3 regions of the Streptomyces griseoaurantiacus genome follow, and region 3 is predicted to be linked to each of the others. Evidence: riboswitches for the same ligand, from Rfam matches in the RefSeq annotation. Region 3 holds a riboswitch; each other region holds the start of a gene.

Region 1 (5,342 bases), 1.5 Mb from region 3:
CGGCGGGCCTGGCGCCGGGTCTGCGAACGGTAGACCCGGGCGGCCGTCTGCTCACCGAGCAGCCGCAGCCTGGTCGCGGTCGAGAACCGGTCCCGGTCCTTCGCGGCCATGTCCTCCGCCTCCCGTCGCGCTCACGCCTGCCGTCTCATGCGTACGTCCCCGCACACGGTACGGGACCGGGTACGGGGACGTACGTACGACGCCGCCCACGGGCGCCGCTCGCTCACGAGGGCGCCCGCGGTGGGGCTCACTGTCCGGCGGAGCGGAACCGGGGGAACGCCGAGCGGCCGGCGTACACCGCGGCGTCGTCGAGGATCTCCTCGATGCGCAGGAGCTGGTTGTACTTGGCGACGCGCTCGGAGCGGGCCGGGGCGCCGGTCTTGATCTGGCCGCAGTTGGTGGCGACGGCCAGGTCGGCGATGGTGACGTCCTCGGTCTCGCCGGAACGGTGGGACATCATGCACTTGAAGCCGTTGCGCTGGGCGAGCTCCACGGCGTCCAGGGTCTCGGTCAGCGAGCCGATCTGGTTGACCTTGACCAGCAGGGCGTTGGCGGTGCCCTCCTCGATGCCGCGGGCCAGGCGCTCGGGGTTGGTGACGAACAGGTCGTCACCGACGAGCTGGACCTTGTCGCCGAGGCGGTCGGTGATGGTCTTCCAGCCGGCCCAGTCGTCCTCGAACAGCGGGTCCTCGATGGAGACGAGCGGGTACGCGTCGACGAGCTCCGCGTAGTAGTCGGTCATCTCGGCCGCCGTGCGGTCCTTGCCCTCGAAGGAGTAGACGCCGTCCTTGTAGAACTCGGAGGCGGCGACGTCGAGGGCGAGGGCGATCTGGTCGCCGGGGGTGTAGCCGGCCTCCTTGATGGCCTCGAGGATGAGGTCGAGGGCCTCGCGGTTGGAGCCGAGGTTCGGGGCGAAGCCGCCCTCGTCGCCGAGGCCGGTGGCCAGGCCCTTGTTCTTCAGGACCTTCTTCAGCGTGTGGTAGACCTCGGCGCCCCAGCGCAGGGCCTCGGAGAAGGACTCCGCGCCGATCGGGGCGATCATGAACTCCTGGATGTCCACGTTGGAGTCGGCGTGCGAGCCGCCGTTCAGGATGTTCATCATCGGCACCGGCAGCAGGTGCGCGTTGGGGCCGCCCAGGTAGCGGAAGAGCGGCAGGTCGCTGGCCTCGGAGGCGGCGTGGGCGACGGCGAGCGAGACGCCGAGGATGGCGTTGGCGCCGAGGGAGCCCTTGTTGTCGGTGGCGTCCAGGTCGAACATGGCCTGGTCGATCAGACGCTGCTCGGTGGCGTCGTAGCCGACCAGCTCCGGGCCGATCTGCTCGATCACGGCGAGGACGGCCTTCTCGACACCCTTGCCCAGGTAGCGGCTCGGGTCGCCGTCACGGAGTTCGATGGCCTCGAAGGCACCGGTGCTGGCACCGGAGGGAACGGCGGCACGACCCGTGCTGCCGTCGTCGAGGCCGACCTCGACCTCGACCGTGGGGTTGCCTCGGGAGTCCAGGATTTCCCGGGCTACGACGACGTCGATGGACGGCACGAGCATCTCCTTCTGGGATGTGACGCGGGTACGCCGGGCCCTCGGGGCCCGACGCGGGGCGCGGAGCCGGGGTGGCTCGCGCTCCCGAGCCTAGCCGTCTCAGGCGGCGGCACCGGTGTGTGGCCCACTTGCCGGGCAGAAGTGTGGGTGAATTGTTTCCTGACGGAACAAAATGAGCGGGGGTGGGTATCAGGAGAGCGCGCGCACCCGGCGGTCCGTCCGGGGCTCCGCGGCCCCCCGGGTCCGGACATGCCCCACCCCCGGCGCGTACGGGGGAGAGGCGCCGGGGGTGGGGGACCCGTGGGGACGGGGGCCGGCCCCGCGAGGGGGCCGGGGAGGGTCAGCTCAGGTGGAGCTGCTGGCCCGGGAAGATGACGTCCGCGTCGTCCACGATGTCCTTGTTCAGCGTGAACAGCTTCTGCCAGCCGCCCTTGACGTGGTGCTCGGCGGCGATGCCGCTCAGCGTGTCGCCCTTGACGACCTTGTACTCGCCGTCGCCCTTCTCGACCTTCTTGCCGGTGGGCGTGGTGACGGTCTTCTTCGCGGCCGGACGCTCCTGGGAACGGGAGGCGTGCTGCTCGGTGGACGAGGAGCTGCTCGACGAGCCCGCGCTGCTGGAGCTGCCGGAGTTGCTCGACCCGTTGGAGGACGAGCCGCTGGAGGCGGCGGCGCCGTCGTAGGCGGCACCGGTCAGACCCTTGCCGCACACCGGCCAGGCGCCCTTGCCCTGGCCCGCGAGGACCTTCTCGGCGACGGCTATCTGCTGCGACTTGGAGGCCAGGTCGGCACGCGCGGCGTACGCGGTGCCGCCGTACGCGGCCCAGGTGGAGCTGGTGAACTGCAGCCCGCCGAAGAAGCCGTTGCCGGTGTTGATGGACCAGTTGCCGCCGGACTCGCACTGGGCGACGGCGTCCCACTGGGAGGCCGTGGCGGCGGAGGCGTTGCCGGCCGCCATCAGCGGGGCGGCGACGGCGGCACCGGTGACGCCGGCGAGCGCGACGACACGGGTGGCCTTGGACGGACGGCGGTGCTTGCCCTTGCTGGAAAACAGCATGGAGAGATCCCCTCACCGACGCCTGCGAGGTGAGCTGTCGGGTTCGGGCCGGTTGAGTTGCCCGGTCGCGCGCCGCTTGTGGCGCACGACTTCACCCCAAGCCGTGTCCGGCCGTCCGGGACCACGTGGTGGTCCGGCCGCCGGGCCCGGCACTTACCTGGGTCCCCCGCTCCTGCCTACGGCGCTTGACGCGACGACTGTTCCCGTACGGCCGCTGGCAGGATTCGGCGTTGCGACCGTCGGGGCCCGCGATGGCGAGCGGTGACGACCGTAGACATGAGATCCGCCGGATTTCAAAGACGATCAAGGCTTATGAGACTCATCCCACACTTTCGCCGAATCGGACATCAGGGCTGATCCAGGGACCAAACTCCCCTGATTTCGGGTGCACTTCAACCCCGTACGTCCGATTCTTCCCCTGGCGTCCCCGGCGTCCCCCGACGCCCCCGGAACGGGGCGCGCCTACTCGACGACGAGGCTCTGACCGGGCCGGATGACGCTCGGGTCGCTGCCGATGGCGTCCTCGTTGGCCTGGTAGAGGGCCTGCCAGCCGCCGTCCACGTCAAGGGAGTCGGCGATGGAGCCGAGGGTGTCGCCGTGGCGGACCGTGTAGGTGGAGCCGTCCTCGGCACTGCTGCCGCGGTGCCGGCCGGTTCCGTCGGCGATGAGGGTGTTGGCCCCCTTCGTCCCGTCGACGGCGCCCGTGTCGACGAGGGCCGAGGAGCCCGGGCTCTGCCGGTAGTGCTCCGAGGCGCTCCCCGAGGACCGTCCGGCCGAGGAATCGCCGGACTTGTCGCTGGTTTCCGGGGATGTGGTGGATTTGCCGCCGGAGCGGGAATCGCCGGACGCGCGGGAGGAGTCCTCGCCCTTCTTGCTCGGACTCGCGCTCGCCTTTCCGGACGCCTCGTCGGACGTGCTGCCGGATTTCCCGGAGGACTTGCCGGAGGATTCGGAGGACCCCGAGGAACCCGAAGAGGCGGACGAATCGGAGTTTCCGGACGAGTTGTCCAGGCCGAGGTCCAGCCCGGAGCCGGACTTCCCGGACTCGCCCGAGCCGCTGCCGAGGCCCGTGTCGACGTCCGCGGAACCGGAGTCCTTGGAGAGCCCGGACAGCGGGCCGCAGGTGGGCCAGGCGGCGACGCCCTCGGCGGCGAGGATCTTCTCGGCGACGGCGATCTGCTGCGAACGGCTGGCCTTGTCGGGGCTCGGCGCGTAGTCGAGGCCGCCGTAGTGGTTCCAGTCGTCCTGCGACAACTGCAGGCCGCCGTACAGGTCGTTGCCCGTGTCCGCGCTCCAGGAGCCGCCGCTCTCGCACTCCGCGACGTGGTCCCAGGTGGAACCGCTGGCCGCGCTCGCGCCCGTGGCGCCGAGCAGGGGGATGGCGATGGCGGAGCCGGTCACGCCGGCCGCGACGAGGAGGGCCGGAGCCTGACGGGGGCGACGGTGACGACCGTTCCCGGAGAGCATGCGGTTGCCTTTCACACGACAGCGGTGACCCAACGCGGCGATCCGGGGGACCGCCTTGTTGATGCGTGAACGTATAGCCAGTACAACACCGGTTACAAGTTAATGCAGCGCAGATCACGTGAAGATCACAGAGTTGAGGAACTGTCACTTTTCGTGTCCGGGCGGGTTTATGCGCAACCGATGCCCACTCAATTCGGGACGGGTGCGAACTCCACGGGCAGCGTGCGCAATCCGCGCATGATGAGGCCTCCACGCCACCGCAATTCGGTGGAATCCACCGCGAGCCGGAGGTCCGGAAGGCGGGTCAGGAGCGTCGCGAGCGCGGTCCGGCCCTCCAGCCGGGCGAGCGGCGCACCGAGACAGTAGTGGATGCCGTGCCCGTAGCCGAGGTGTTGATTGTCACGCCGCGTGAGATCGAGCACGTCGGGTTCGGCGAACCGCTCCGGGTCGCGGTCGGCGGCCGCCAGGACGACGAGGACGGCCTCCCCCGGCGCGATGTCCTGACCGCCGAGGGTCAGCGGCCGGGTGGCGAACCGCCAGGTGGCCAGCTCCACGGGGCCGTCGAAGCGCAGGAGTTCCTCGACCCCGGTCTCCAGCAGGCCCATGTCGCCCGCGGCGAGCGAGTCCTGCAGCCGGGCCCGCTGCTCCGGGTGGGTCAGCAGCGCGTGCGTGCCGTTGCCGATGAGGTTGACGGTGGTCTCGAAGCCGGCGAACAGAAGGATGAACGCCATCGCGGCGACCTCGTTCTCCGTGAGGTGCTCGCCCTCGTCGGAGGCGCGGATGAGACCGGAGACGAGGTCCTCGCCGGGGGCCGCCTCCGCGGGCAGCGCCTCCCGCTTGCGGTGGATGAGTTCGGCGAGGTAGCCACGCATCTTCTTCACGGAGCGGGCGACCCCGCCGCGCGGGCCCTTGCCGTGACGGATCATCATGCCCGCCCAGTCCCGGAAGTCGTCCTGGTCCTCGCGGGGTACGCCGAGGAGGTCGCAGATGGCGTAGATGGGGAGCGGGAAGGCGAACTCGTGGATCAGGTCGGCCTCGCCGCGGGCGGCGAAGCCGTCGATGAGCCGGTCCGTCAGCTCCTGCACGCGCGGGGCGAACTCGGCGACGCGGCGGGGGGTGAACGCGGTGCTGACCAGACGCCGCAGACGGGTGTGGTCCGGCGGGTCGATGTTGAGCAGGTGCGTCATCAGCTCGGCCTTGCGCTCGCCGGGGATGCCGGTCCTGCCGCGGGCGTGGGCGGGCTCGTCGTGGTGCGCGGGGTTCTTGGAGAGCCGGGGGTCGGCC
Region 2 (5,342 bases), 1.2 Mb from region 3:
ACCTGTTCGTAGAAGCTGACCAGGCGCTCGGCATCGTCCACCGTGATGGGCCGGATCCGCGCGGTGCCGCCGTCGCGCAGCACCACGTCGGCCTCCCAGTGGGCGGGATACTCGTGCCGGTCCGACGGGCTCTGCATGGGCCCCAGCGTACGGCCCGGCACCGACAAGCACGCGTCCCGGAGCCGACCGCACGCCGGGGAGCCACCGTGTGGAACACTGGGCAGTGGTCTAGACAACCTGGCACACACCTGAAGGGCTGCATCACCATGGCTGAGCGCCGCGTCAACATCGGCTGGGCCGAGGGCCTCCACGCCCGCCCCGCCTCCATCTTCGTCCGGGCGGCCAGCGCCACCGGCGTCCCCGTGACGATCACCAAGGCGGGTGGCACCCCCGTCAACGCCGGCTCGATGCTGGCCGTGCTCAGTCTGGGCGTCCAGGGCGGCGAGGAGGTCGTCCTCGCCTCCGACGCCGCGGGCGCCGACGAGGCCCTCGACCGCCTGGCCAAGCTCGTCGCCGACGGCCTCGAGGAGCTTCCCGAGACGGTCTGAGCGCTCGTCCCGGTGCGGTGGAGCCGCGTCGCCCTCGAGGCGGCGCGGCTCTCGCTTTTCCCTTTGCCGCTCCGCTCTCCCCCGCTCTCGCGCTTTTCCGTCGGCCGTTCAATTCACGGGCGCGGACGGACACGAATAAGGGCAGCGGAAAAGAAAAGGAGGCCCGCTCCTCCCATTCGCTCCCCTTTGTATACGGCGCGCGCGTTAATTCCGCGGGCTCGCAATGTTTACGGCTTGTTGCGAAGTGCTCACGTCCGCTCCCGTCGGGGCGGGGCGCAGGCGGTGGGCGGCGGCCGCGCGTTCGGTGTGCCGGGCGGTGAGGGTGCGGGCGCGTTCGCCGTCGCCGCGGGCGATCGCGTCGACGACGGCGGCGTGCTCCGCCCAGTCGGTCACCGGGTCCGCCGGCGCCCCGGCCACGTACATCCAGGCGATCTTGTGCCGGAGCTGGGCCAGGGTGCTGCTGAGCGCCGGGCTCCCGGCGGCCTGGGCCAGCGTGTCGTGGAACCAGCCGTCCAGGGAGCGCAGGTCCTCGCTGCTGCCCTGGCCGGCCCGCTCCCGGCCCAGTCTGACCAGGCCGCGCAGCACCTTCAGATGCGCCTCGGTGCGCCGCTGGGCGGCCCGTGCGGCGCCGAGCGGTTCCAGCAGGACGTGCATGTCCAGCAGGTCGGCGGCCTCCTGCCCGGTGGGCTCGGCCACGCAGGCGCCCGCGTGCCGGCGGGTGACCACGAACCCCTCGGCCTCCAGCGTGCGCAGCGCCTCGCGCACGGGGACGCGGGAGACGCCGTAGCGTCTGGCGAGGACCTCCTCGGTGAGCCGGCTCCCGCGTTCGTGGACACCGGCGACGATGTCCTCACGGATCGCCGTGCATACCGAGTGCGCCGGAATACGCATGTCCGACCTCCGCCTGATTTCCGTGCAAACACCGTCGGCCGGCGCATTGCTCGTCCGACTCTATTGCAGACGGGAGGAATTTCCGACGGCGATCCCTGATCCATGGTTATTTTTTGGACAGCGGCGGGACAAAAACGGCGACGGCCCCGGCTGCGTGAGCCGGGGCCGTCGTGGCGGGTATGTGTCGGTGCGTGCGCCTCAGACGTTGACGCCGTGTCCGCGCAGGTACGCCACCGGGTCGATGTCCGAGCCGTACTCCGCGGTCGTGCGGGCCTCGAAGTGCAGGTGCGGGCCCGTGACGTTGCCGGTCGCGCCGGACAGGGCGATCTGCTGGCCGGCCGTGACCTGCTGGCCCACCGTGACGCCGATGGACGACAGGTGGCCGTACTGGGTGTAGGTGCCGTCGTTCATCTTGATGACGACCTGGTTGCCGTACGCCCCGCCCCAGCCCGTCTCCACGACGGTGCCGGCGCCGACGGCGTGCACGGAGGTGCCGGTGGCGGCGTGGAAGTCGATGCCGGTGTGGCTGCCGGAGGACCACAGCGAGCTGCTGGCCTGGTAGCCGGTGGAGACGTAGGAACCGGTGATCGGCATGACGAAGGTGTTGAGCCGCTTGCGCTCCGCCTCGCGGGCGGCGCGCTCCTTGGCCTCACGGGCCCGCTCGGCCTTCGCGGCGGCCTCCTTGCGGGCGGCCTCCTCGGCGGCCTTGCGGGCGGCGGCCTTCTCCTGGGCGAGCGCCTGGGCGTCGATCCGGGCGGCGACGCTCTCGCCGATGCCGGCGGCCCGCAGGAGGCCGGTCTGCCCGACCGAGGCGGGCGGCTCGGCGGCGACCGCGGAGCCGGCGAGGGTGCCGACGACGCCGGTGGTCGCGAGGGCCGCGACGCCCACGGCGCCGGTCGTCGTGCGCTTCGTGCGGTCGGCGCGGCGGTGCTTCCCAGGGGCGCGGGTGAACGCCATGAAGGGGCTTGTCCTTTCCTTCCTTCTCGCCTACCGGGTTAGCTGACGGGTTCGGAGCAGGAAGGTCTCCTACGGACACCCTTTGCGGGGGCGCCCGATTCACCCCAGGGACGTGGGTCCCCGGCTCCCCCGGGCTCGCGCCGTAGGGGGACTCGGCGATGGCTGCCCGCTGCCGCGGATGCGGCGCGCTGCCTGACGGACAGCCGGGAAGACGCTAAGCGGACGGCGTTTCAGCGGGCAAACGAGGTAACGGTTTTGTTGCGTATCCCACATGAGCGAAGCGCTCTCTCCTGTGGCAATACGGACAAACTCGCGCCCCTGAGCGGCCTTCAGGGGGCGGGCGAAGCGCCGGCCCCGGCACGCGGAAGGCCCCGGCGACCTCTCGGGTCACCGGGGCCCGGCCCACCACGTCGCCGCGGGAGGCGCGCTACTCGGCGGCCACCACGGTGACCTCGCCGATGCCCAGGGCACGGACGGGCTCCACGATCTGCTCGGCGTCGCCCACCAGGACCGTCACCAGGCGGTCCCCCGGGAAGGCGTTGACGACGGCGGCTGTCGCCTCCACCGTGCCGGTGGCGGCGAGCTGCTGATACAGCGTCGCCTGGTAGTCGTCCGGCAGGTGCTGCTCGACCTGGTCGGCGAGCGAGCTCGCGACGGCGGCCGCGGTCTCGAACTTCAGCGGGGCGACGCCCACCAGGTTCTGCACGGCCACATCGCGCTCGGCGTCGGTCAGGCCCTCCGCCGCCAGGGTGCGCAGCACCTTCCACAGGTCGTCGAGGGCGGGACCGGTGTTCGGGGTGTCCACGGAGCCGCTGATGGCGAGCATCGCCGCGCCGCTGCCGTCGGGCGCGGAGCGCAGCACCTGGGCGAAGGCCCGCACTCCGTAGGTGTAGCCCTTCTCCTCGCGCAGCACGCGGTCGAGCCGCGAGGTGAGGGTGCCGCCGAGGCAGTACGTGCCGAGGACCTGGGCGGGCCACACACGATCGTGCCGGTCGGCCCCGACACGGCCGATGAGGAGCTGCGTCTGGACGGCTCCGGGGCGGTCCACGACGATCACCCGGCCGGTGTCGTCGGCCGTCACCGGGGGCACCGGGCGCGGCTGTCCGGGCGCGCCGGTCCACGCGCCGAGCGTGTCCGCGAGCAGCGCGTCGAGGTCCAAGCCGGTGAGGTCGCCGACGACCACCGCGGTCGCGGTCGCGGGCCGTACGTGCCGCTCGTAGAAGGCGCGGACGGCGGCGGAGTCGATGGCCGAGACGCTCTCCTCGGTGCCCTGGCGGGGCCGGGACATCCGGGAGTCGGCCGGGAAGAGCTGCCGGGACAGCTCCTTGGCCGCGCGGCGGGCCGGGTTGGCGGTCTCGTGCGGGATCTCGTCGAGCCGGTTGCGCACCAGGCGCTCGATCTCGCCGTCGTCGAAGGCGGGGGCGCGCAGCGCGTCGGCGAGCAGGCCGAGCGCCTTGGCGAGCCGCGAGACGGGCACCTCCAGGGAGAGCCGCACACCGGGGTGGTCGGCGTGCGCGTCGAGGGTGGCGCCGCAGCGCTCCAGCTCGGCGGCGAACTCCTCGGCGGAGTGCTTGTCGGTGCCCTCGGAGAAGGCGCGCGCCATGAGGGTGGCGACGCCCTCCTGGCCCTGCGGCTCGGCCTCCAGGGGCGCGTCGAGGAGGATCTCCACGGCGACGACCTGCTGGCCGGGGCGGTGGCAGCGCAGCAGCGTCAGGCCGTTGTCCAGGGTGCCGCGCTCGGGCGCGGGGAACGCCCAGGGCTTCGCCTCGCCGGGCCGGGGCTGCGGGTGGAACTCCATGGTCGCGAGCTCGGTCACTTCGCCGACTCCTCGTTCTCGTCGGTGGCTTCGGCTGCCTCGTCGGTGGCTTCGGCCGCTTCGGGGGCGACCGGCTCGTAGACGAGCACCGCGCGGTTGTCGGGTCGCAGCCGGGCCCGGGCGACGTCCCGGACCTCCTCGGGGGTGACCTCCAGGACGCGCCGGACGGCGGTCAGGGCGAGCTGCGGGTCGCCGAACAGGACGGCGTACCGGCACAGTTCGTCGGCGCGTCCGGCGACCGTGCCGAGCCGGTCCAGCCACTCGCGTTCGAGCTGCGCCTGGGCGCGCTCCATCTCCTCGGCGGTGGGGCCCTCCTCGGCGAACCGGGCGAGCTCCTCGTCGACGGCCGTCTCGATGACGGGCACCTCGACGTCGCCGGAGGTCTTCACGTCCAGCCAGCCCAGGGAGGGCGCCCCGGCGAGACGGAGCAGGCCGAAGCCGGCGGCGACGGCGGTGCGGTCCCGGCGGACCAGGCGGTTGTACAGCCGGGAGGACTCGCCGCCGCCGAGGACGGTCAGGGCCAGGTCGGCGGCGTCCGCCGCCCGCGTGCCGTCCTCCGGGAGGCGGTAGGCGGCCATGAGCGCGCGGGCCGGGACCTCCTCCTCGACGACCTCGCGCAGTTCCCCGCCGATGACGTCGGGGAGGGAGCCGTCGCGCGGGGCGGGCTTGCCGTCGTGCGAGGCGATGGAGCCGAAGTACTTCTCGACCCAGGCGAGCGTCTGCTCCGGGTCGATGTCGCCGACGATCGAGAGCACCGCGTTGTTGGGCGCGTAGTAGGTGCGGAAGAACGCGCGGGCGTCCTCCAGCGTGGCCGCGTCCAGGTCGGCCATCGAGCCGATCGGGGTGTGGTGGTAGGGGTGGCCCTCGGGATAGGCGAGCGCGGTCAGCCGCTCGAAGGCGGTGCCGTAGGGGACGTTGTCGTAGCGCTGGCGGCGCTCGTTCTTGACGACGTCCCGCTGGTTCTCCATGGACTCCTCATCCAGGGCGGCCAGCAGCGAGCCCATGCGGTCGGCCTCCAGCCAGAGGGCGAGCTCCAGCTGGTGGGCGGGCATGGTCTCGAAGTAGTTGGTGCGTTCGAAGCTCGTGGTGCCGTTGAGGGAGCCGCCGGCGCCCTGCACCAGTTCGAAGTG
Region 3 (5,342 bases):
GGGGACACGAGGGTGTTCCGGACCGGCCGGGCGACCTCCCGGGAGCCAATCGTCGAACTGGTGGCCGACCGGAGGTTCGGCTACGAGAACCTGGGCGGCCCCTTCCGCTCCTACCGCGGCGTCATCGAACTCGTCGAGGCGCCGGGGGGCGGTACCGACATCACCTGGTCGGCGACCTTCGTGCCGAAGGTTCCCCTCACGGGTCGCCTCCTGCGGCGGTACCTCACCGGCTACATGCAGCGGATGGCCGACGGACTGGCGCGGTACGCCGGCCGATCCGACATCTGACCGAGTCGTCAGGCGAGCCGTCAGGCGAGCCGTATGACGCCGCGGACCGCCGCCTCGCCGTCGAAGTACACCGACTCCTCCCGTACGTAGGCGCCCGGGCGGGGGGCGTGGATCATCATTCCGTTGCCCGTGTAGACGCCCACATGGCTGAGGTCCTCGTAGAAGAAGACCAGGTCACCGGGGTGAGCGGCGGCGAGCGGGACGGTCGTGCCGCACCGGGCCTGCTCGGCGGGGGTCCGCGGGAGCAGGAACCCGGCGGCCTTCCAGGCGGCCTGGACGAGACCGGCGGCGTCGAAGGAGCCGGGACCGGTCGCGCCCATGACGTACGGCCGTCCGGTCTGCGCCCGGGCGAAGGCGGCGGCGGTCGCGGCCTTGTCGACGGCGGGAACGCCGGCGCCCGCCGCGGGGACGGCCGACGTGGGGGCGGGTGTGACGGTGCCGTGCGAGGCCGGTCCCTGGGAGGCGGTCGGCGCTTGCGGGGCGGCGGTGGGGACGGCGCCCGTGGGGCCGATGGCCGGGATGCTGCCCGTGCTTTCGATGGTCGGGAGGGAGTCGCCCCGGCCGGCGGGCGCGTACGTGCCGGCGCCCGCGGCGGCCGGGAAGGCCACGGTGACGCCTGTGGCGGGGGCCGGACCGGTGAGGGCGGCGGCCGGCGCGGGGCCGGCGGTGGGAGCCTGCGCGAGGCCGCCGGTGGCGGGGTACGCGCCGAGCCCGCCGGTGCCGGGGAGCCCGCCAGTGGTCCCCGGGAAGAAACCGGTGGTCCCCGGGGCGGAGAAGGAGCCGATGCCGTCGGCGGCCGGGAAGCTGCCGGTGCTGCTCACGCCCGGCAGCCCACCGCCGCCGTTCGCGGCGGGGTACGCCGGGGCCACGTCCGCCGGGAACGCACCGGTGCCGCCGGTGGCCGGGTAGGCCGGGGCGGCCGGGTAGGCGTTGCCCGCACCGGGGTCCCCGGCGGCCTGGTACGCGACCGGGAGCGCTCCGGTGCTGTCGCCCGCGGGATACGGGGCGGTGCCGCCGGTGGCCGGGAAGCCGCCGGTGCCGTCCACGGCGGGGTAGGCCCGCGTGTTGTCCACCGCCGGGAAACCGCCGGTGCCGTCCACCGCCGGCCAGGAGCCGATGCCGTCGACCGCCGGGAAGGAGCCCGTGCCGTCCGTGCCCGGGTACGAGTAGGCGGTGCCGAGGGCCGGGATGGAGCCGGTGCCGTCGACCGCCGGCCAGGAGCCCGTGCCGTCCGTGCCCGGGTACGAGTAGGCGGTGCCGAGGGCTTGGAAGGAGCCCGTGTCGTCGGCCGGGGGGAACGCCCCGGTGGCGCTCGCGCCGCCGGTGGAACCCATGCCGTTCACCGCCGGGAACGATCCTGTCCCGCTCACCGCCGGGAACGCGCCGGTGTCCGTGCCGGGGTACGCGCCGGAGCCACCGGCGCCCGGGAAGGTGGCCGTGCCGGCACCCATCGCAGGGAAGGAACCCGTGTTCTCCATGCCCGGGTAGGCACCCGTGGCGCCCACCGCCGGGAACGACCCGGTGGCGCCCACAGTGGGGAAGGACCCCGTGCCGTCGACGGCAGGGAACGAACCCGTGCCGTCCACCGCCGCGAAGGCGGAGGCCGTACCGCCCGTCGTCGTGTACGCACCGGACGGCGCCCCCTGTCCCGGGGCGAGCTCCTGCACGGGGGACGCCCACGAGGGCGACTGCTGCTGGGTCTGTGCCCGCGCGGGCGATGCGCTCTCGAGTGCCGCACGTGCTCCGCCGGTCCGCTGCGACAGCAGACCGCGCGCGGTGGCGAGCTTGCGCTGCGTCGCCTCCTTCGAGGTCCGCGGCGACCGCTGAGGCGCGCTCGCCGAGACCGGCTTCCTCGGCGACGGCAGTGCCGGCAGCTCCCGCCCCGCGGTGCCGGGCCCGAGTGCCGGCGTCTCGCGGGAGGCGCCCAGCGCCGGGGTTCCGGACCTGCGCCGTTTCTCCGTCGCGGCGATGAGCTCGGCGACGGTCCTGTCGATCGAGGACTGGCGCAGGCCCTGCGGCCGCCCGGCGCCCGGACGCCCCGTGGACCGGCCGGGCGCCGGTCGGTCGGAACTCCGGTCGGCCGGCAGCACCGCCGGGACGGACGGGCCCAGCTTGGCGCGTGCCGTGTCCAGCCACTGCGAACGCTTGGCGGCCTCCGCCGCGGCCCCCGACCGCTGCCGCTCCTTGGCGGCCAGGACGCGCGTCGCGTTGTACGTCTCCGTGGCCGTCTCGACCCGCTGGTACAGGCTGTCGATCCGCTGCTGGACCTCCGCGCGGCTCGGCGCCGGCGGTTCGGTCCCGGAAGCGGAGTCCCCCGAGCCGTTGTCCCCTGCGGGAGCCACGGGGACCGCCGGGTACGCCGGGCGCGCGACGGCGGGAAGCGGTTTCTGGTCCGACGCCAAGAGAGGCGACTCCTTCCGTACGCCGCCTACCGGGTTAGCTGTCGGATTCGGGCGGATGGTTCCGGAAGGACTGCCCTACGGCCCGTGCGCGCGGGGCGGTGGGCCGATTCACCCCAGGTCTCGGTTGGGTCCCCGGTTCCGGCTGCCCGCGGGGGCGGGCCGGATTCGGCGGAGGCCGCGCGGCCCGGCGACGTTCGCCGGTTGCGTCGCGCGACCTGCCCGGCACGGTAGCCAACTTGTGTGCCTCGTGTGAAGGTCGAAGTGCGTTATGTCCGATACATTTTTGTGACCTTCGCGTGAGGATTCGGTTGCCGACGGCGGCGCGGGCCAACGTGCGGAACCGTTCCGGCAGTTGCCCGTCCGCCGGCCCCTTCCGCGCTCGTCTCGCGGTCACCAGGGGTGATGGCGCCGAGGTGGCGCCTCGGTGGCCGGCCGGGGGGATGCCGGCCGGGAGGCCCGCCGGGCACCGGCGCCCCGGCTGAGAGGTTCGTCACGCGGGGCGCTCCGCCGCCCCGGGGTTGCGGGCGGAGTTCCCGAGGGGGCGGCCGGTTGTCGGTGGGGCGCCCTAGACTCGGAGAGCGATGAGCAGCCTCTTTGACGACAGCTTCCTGGCGGACCTCCAGGCCCCGCGGGCCCACGCGGAGGAACCCCCGCCACCGCCCGAGGACGAGCACGTGCCGGAGCCGATTCCGGACGACCTGTTCGGCGGGAAGTTCGACACGCCCCCGGGCGGCTGGGGGGCCCGAGCGGGGGAGTCCGAAGGCGGAGGCGGCTACTACCGCAACGGCGCCCCCCGCCCCGTCCTGGACGCGGCGGCCCTGCTGGACGGCCTGAACGAGAACCAGCGTGCGGCCGTCGTGCACGCCGGATCCCCTCTGCTCATCGTCGCGGGTGCCGGCTCCGGCAAGACCCGTGTGCTCACCCACCGCATCGCGCATCTGCTGGCGGAGCGGAACGTCCACCCCGGCCAGATCCTCGCCATCACCTTCACCAACAAGGCCGCGGGCGAGATGAAGGAGCGCGTCGAGCAGCTCGTCGGCCCGCGCGCGCACGCGATGTGGGTGATGACGTTCCACAGCGCCTGTGTCCGCATCCTGCGCCGGGAGAGCAAGCGGCTCGGCTTCACCTCCTCCTTCTCGATCTACGACGCCGCCGACTCCAAGCGCCTGATGGCCCTCGTCTGCCGTGATCTGGACCTCGACCCCAAGCGCTTCCCGCCGAAGTCCTTCAGCGCCAAGATCAGCAACCTGAAGAACGAGCTGATCGACGAGGAGGACTTCGCGGCGCAGGCCGCCGACGGTTTCGAGAAGACGGTCGCCCAGGCCTACGCGCTCTACCAGTCGCGGCTGCGCGAGGCCAACGCGCTGGACTTCGACGACCTGATCATGACGACGGTCAACCTGCTGCGCGCGTTCCCGGACGTCGCCGAGCACTACCGCCGCCGCTTCCGGCACGTCCTGGTCGACGAGTACCAGGACACCAACCACGCCCAGTACGCCCTCGTGCGTGAACTGGTCGGCACCTCCGAGCACCCGGTCGACGTGCCGCCGGAGGCCCAGGTGCCGCCCGCCGAGCTGTGCGTCGTCGGTGACGCGGACCAGTCGATCTACGCCTTCCGGGGCGCGACCATCCGCAACATCCTCCAGTTCGAGGAGGACTACCCGGACGCGACGACGATCCTGCTGGAGCAGAACTACCGCTCCACGCAGACGATCCTGTCCGCCGCCAACGCGGTCATCGAGCGCAACGAGTCCCGCCGACCCAAGAACCTGTGGACCAACGCGGGCTCGGGCGCGCAGATCACCGGCTACGTCGCCGACACCGAGCACGACGAGGCCCAGTTCGTCGCCGAGGAGATAGACCGCCTCACGGACGCGGGCGAGGCCAAGGCGGGTGACGTCGCCGTCTTCTACCGCACCAACGCACAGTCCCGTGTCTTCGAAGAGGTGTTCATCCGCGTCGGCCTGCCCTACAAGGTCGTCGGCGGCGTCCGCTTCTACGAGCGCAAGGAGGTCCGGGACGTCCTGGCCTACCTGCGGGTCCTCGCCAACCCGGAGGACTCCGTGCCGCTGCGCCGGATCCTCAACGTGCCCAAGCGGGGCATCGGCGAGCGCGCCGAGGCGATGATCGACGCCCTCGCGCAGCGCGAGCGGATCAGCTTCCCGCAGGCGCTGCGGCGGGTCGACGAGGCGTACGGCATGGCGGCCCGCTCCGCCAACGCCGTCAAGCGGTTCAACGTGCTGATGGAGGAGCTGCGCACGGTCGTCGAGTCCGGCGCGGGCCCGGCGACGGTCCTGGAGGCGATCCTCGAACGCACCGGCTACCTCGCCGAGCTGCAGGCGTCGACGGACCCGCAGGACGAGACCCGGATCGAGAACCTGCAGGAACTCGCGGCCGTCGCCTTGGAGTTCGAGCAGGAGCGGGGTGGTGCGGCCGGTGCCGGGGACGGGACCGGGGCCGTGACACCGGACACCGCCGCGCCCGCCGATGCCGCGACGGCCGGCACCGGTGCCGGGGGTACGGAAGCCGAGGGCGCGGACGCCGCCGTCACGACCGGCGCGGCCGCCGGAGCTGCGGCGGCCACCGGCGGCACCCTCGCGGAGTTCCTCGAGCGGGTCGCCCTGGTCGCCGACTCCGACCAGATCCCGGACG

Evidence for each region. Region 3 has a riboswitch for cyclic di-AMP ahead of OHB09_RS33320 (NlpC/P60 family protein). Riboswitches for the same ligand answer to the same signal wherever they lie in the genome.
Region 1: another riboswitch for cyclic di-AMP. It lies ahead of OHB09_RS13085 (LysM peptidoglycan-binding domain-containing protein); the one in region 3 lies ahead of OHB09_RS33320 (NlpC/P60 family protein).
Region 2: another riboswitch for cyclic di-AMP. It lies ahead of OHB09_RS25085 (M23 family metallopeptidase); the one in region 3 lies ahead of OHB09_RS33320 (NlpC/P60 family protein).

Annotation. Positions count from the first base shown of each region.
Region 1 is NZ_CP108326.1:2,963,336-2,968,677, forward strand. It holds gene OHB09_RS13075 (FtsB family cell division protein) at 1-110, opposite strand, end outside; gene eno (phosphopyruvate hydratase) at 248-1,537, opposite strand; gene OHB09_RS13085 (LysM peptidoglycan-binding domain-containing protein) at 1,878-2,591, opposite strand; cyclic di-AMP (ydaO/yuaA leader) riboswitch at 2,596-2,785, opposite strand; gene OHB09_RS13090 (LysM peptidoglycan-binding domain-containing protein) at 3,054-4,058, opposite strand; gene OHB09_RS13095 (cytochrome P450 family protein) at 4,247-5,342, opposite strand, start outside.
Region 2 is NZ_CP108326.1:5,639,757-5,645,098, reverse strand. It holds gene OHB09_RS25100 (bifunctional acetate--CoA ligase family protein/GNAT family N-acetyltransferase) at 1-137, opposite strand, end outside; gene OHB09_RS25095 (HPr family phosphocarrier protein) at 267-548, shown strand; gene OHB09_RS25090 (GntR family transcriptional regulator) at 753-1,439, opposite strand; gene OHB09_RS25085 (M23 family metallopeptidase) at 1,638-2,396, opposite strand; cyclic di-AMP (ydaO/yuaA leader) riboswitch at 2,410-2,564, opposite strand; gene OHB09_RS25080 (M16 family metallopeptidase) at 2,824-4,212, opposite strand; gene OHB09_RS25075 (M16 family metallopeptidase) at 4,209-5,342, opposite strand, start outside.
Region 3 is NZ_CP108326.1:4,473,246-4,478,587, forward strand. It holds gene OHB09_RS20000 (SRPBCC family protein) at 1-288, shown strand, start outside; gene OHB09_RS33320 (NlpC/P60 family protein) at 309-2,690, opposite strand; cyclic di-AMP (ydaO/yuaA leader) riboswitch at 2,699-2,871, opposite strand; gene OHB09_RS20010 (ATP-dependent DNA helicase) at 3,272-5,342, shown strand, end outside.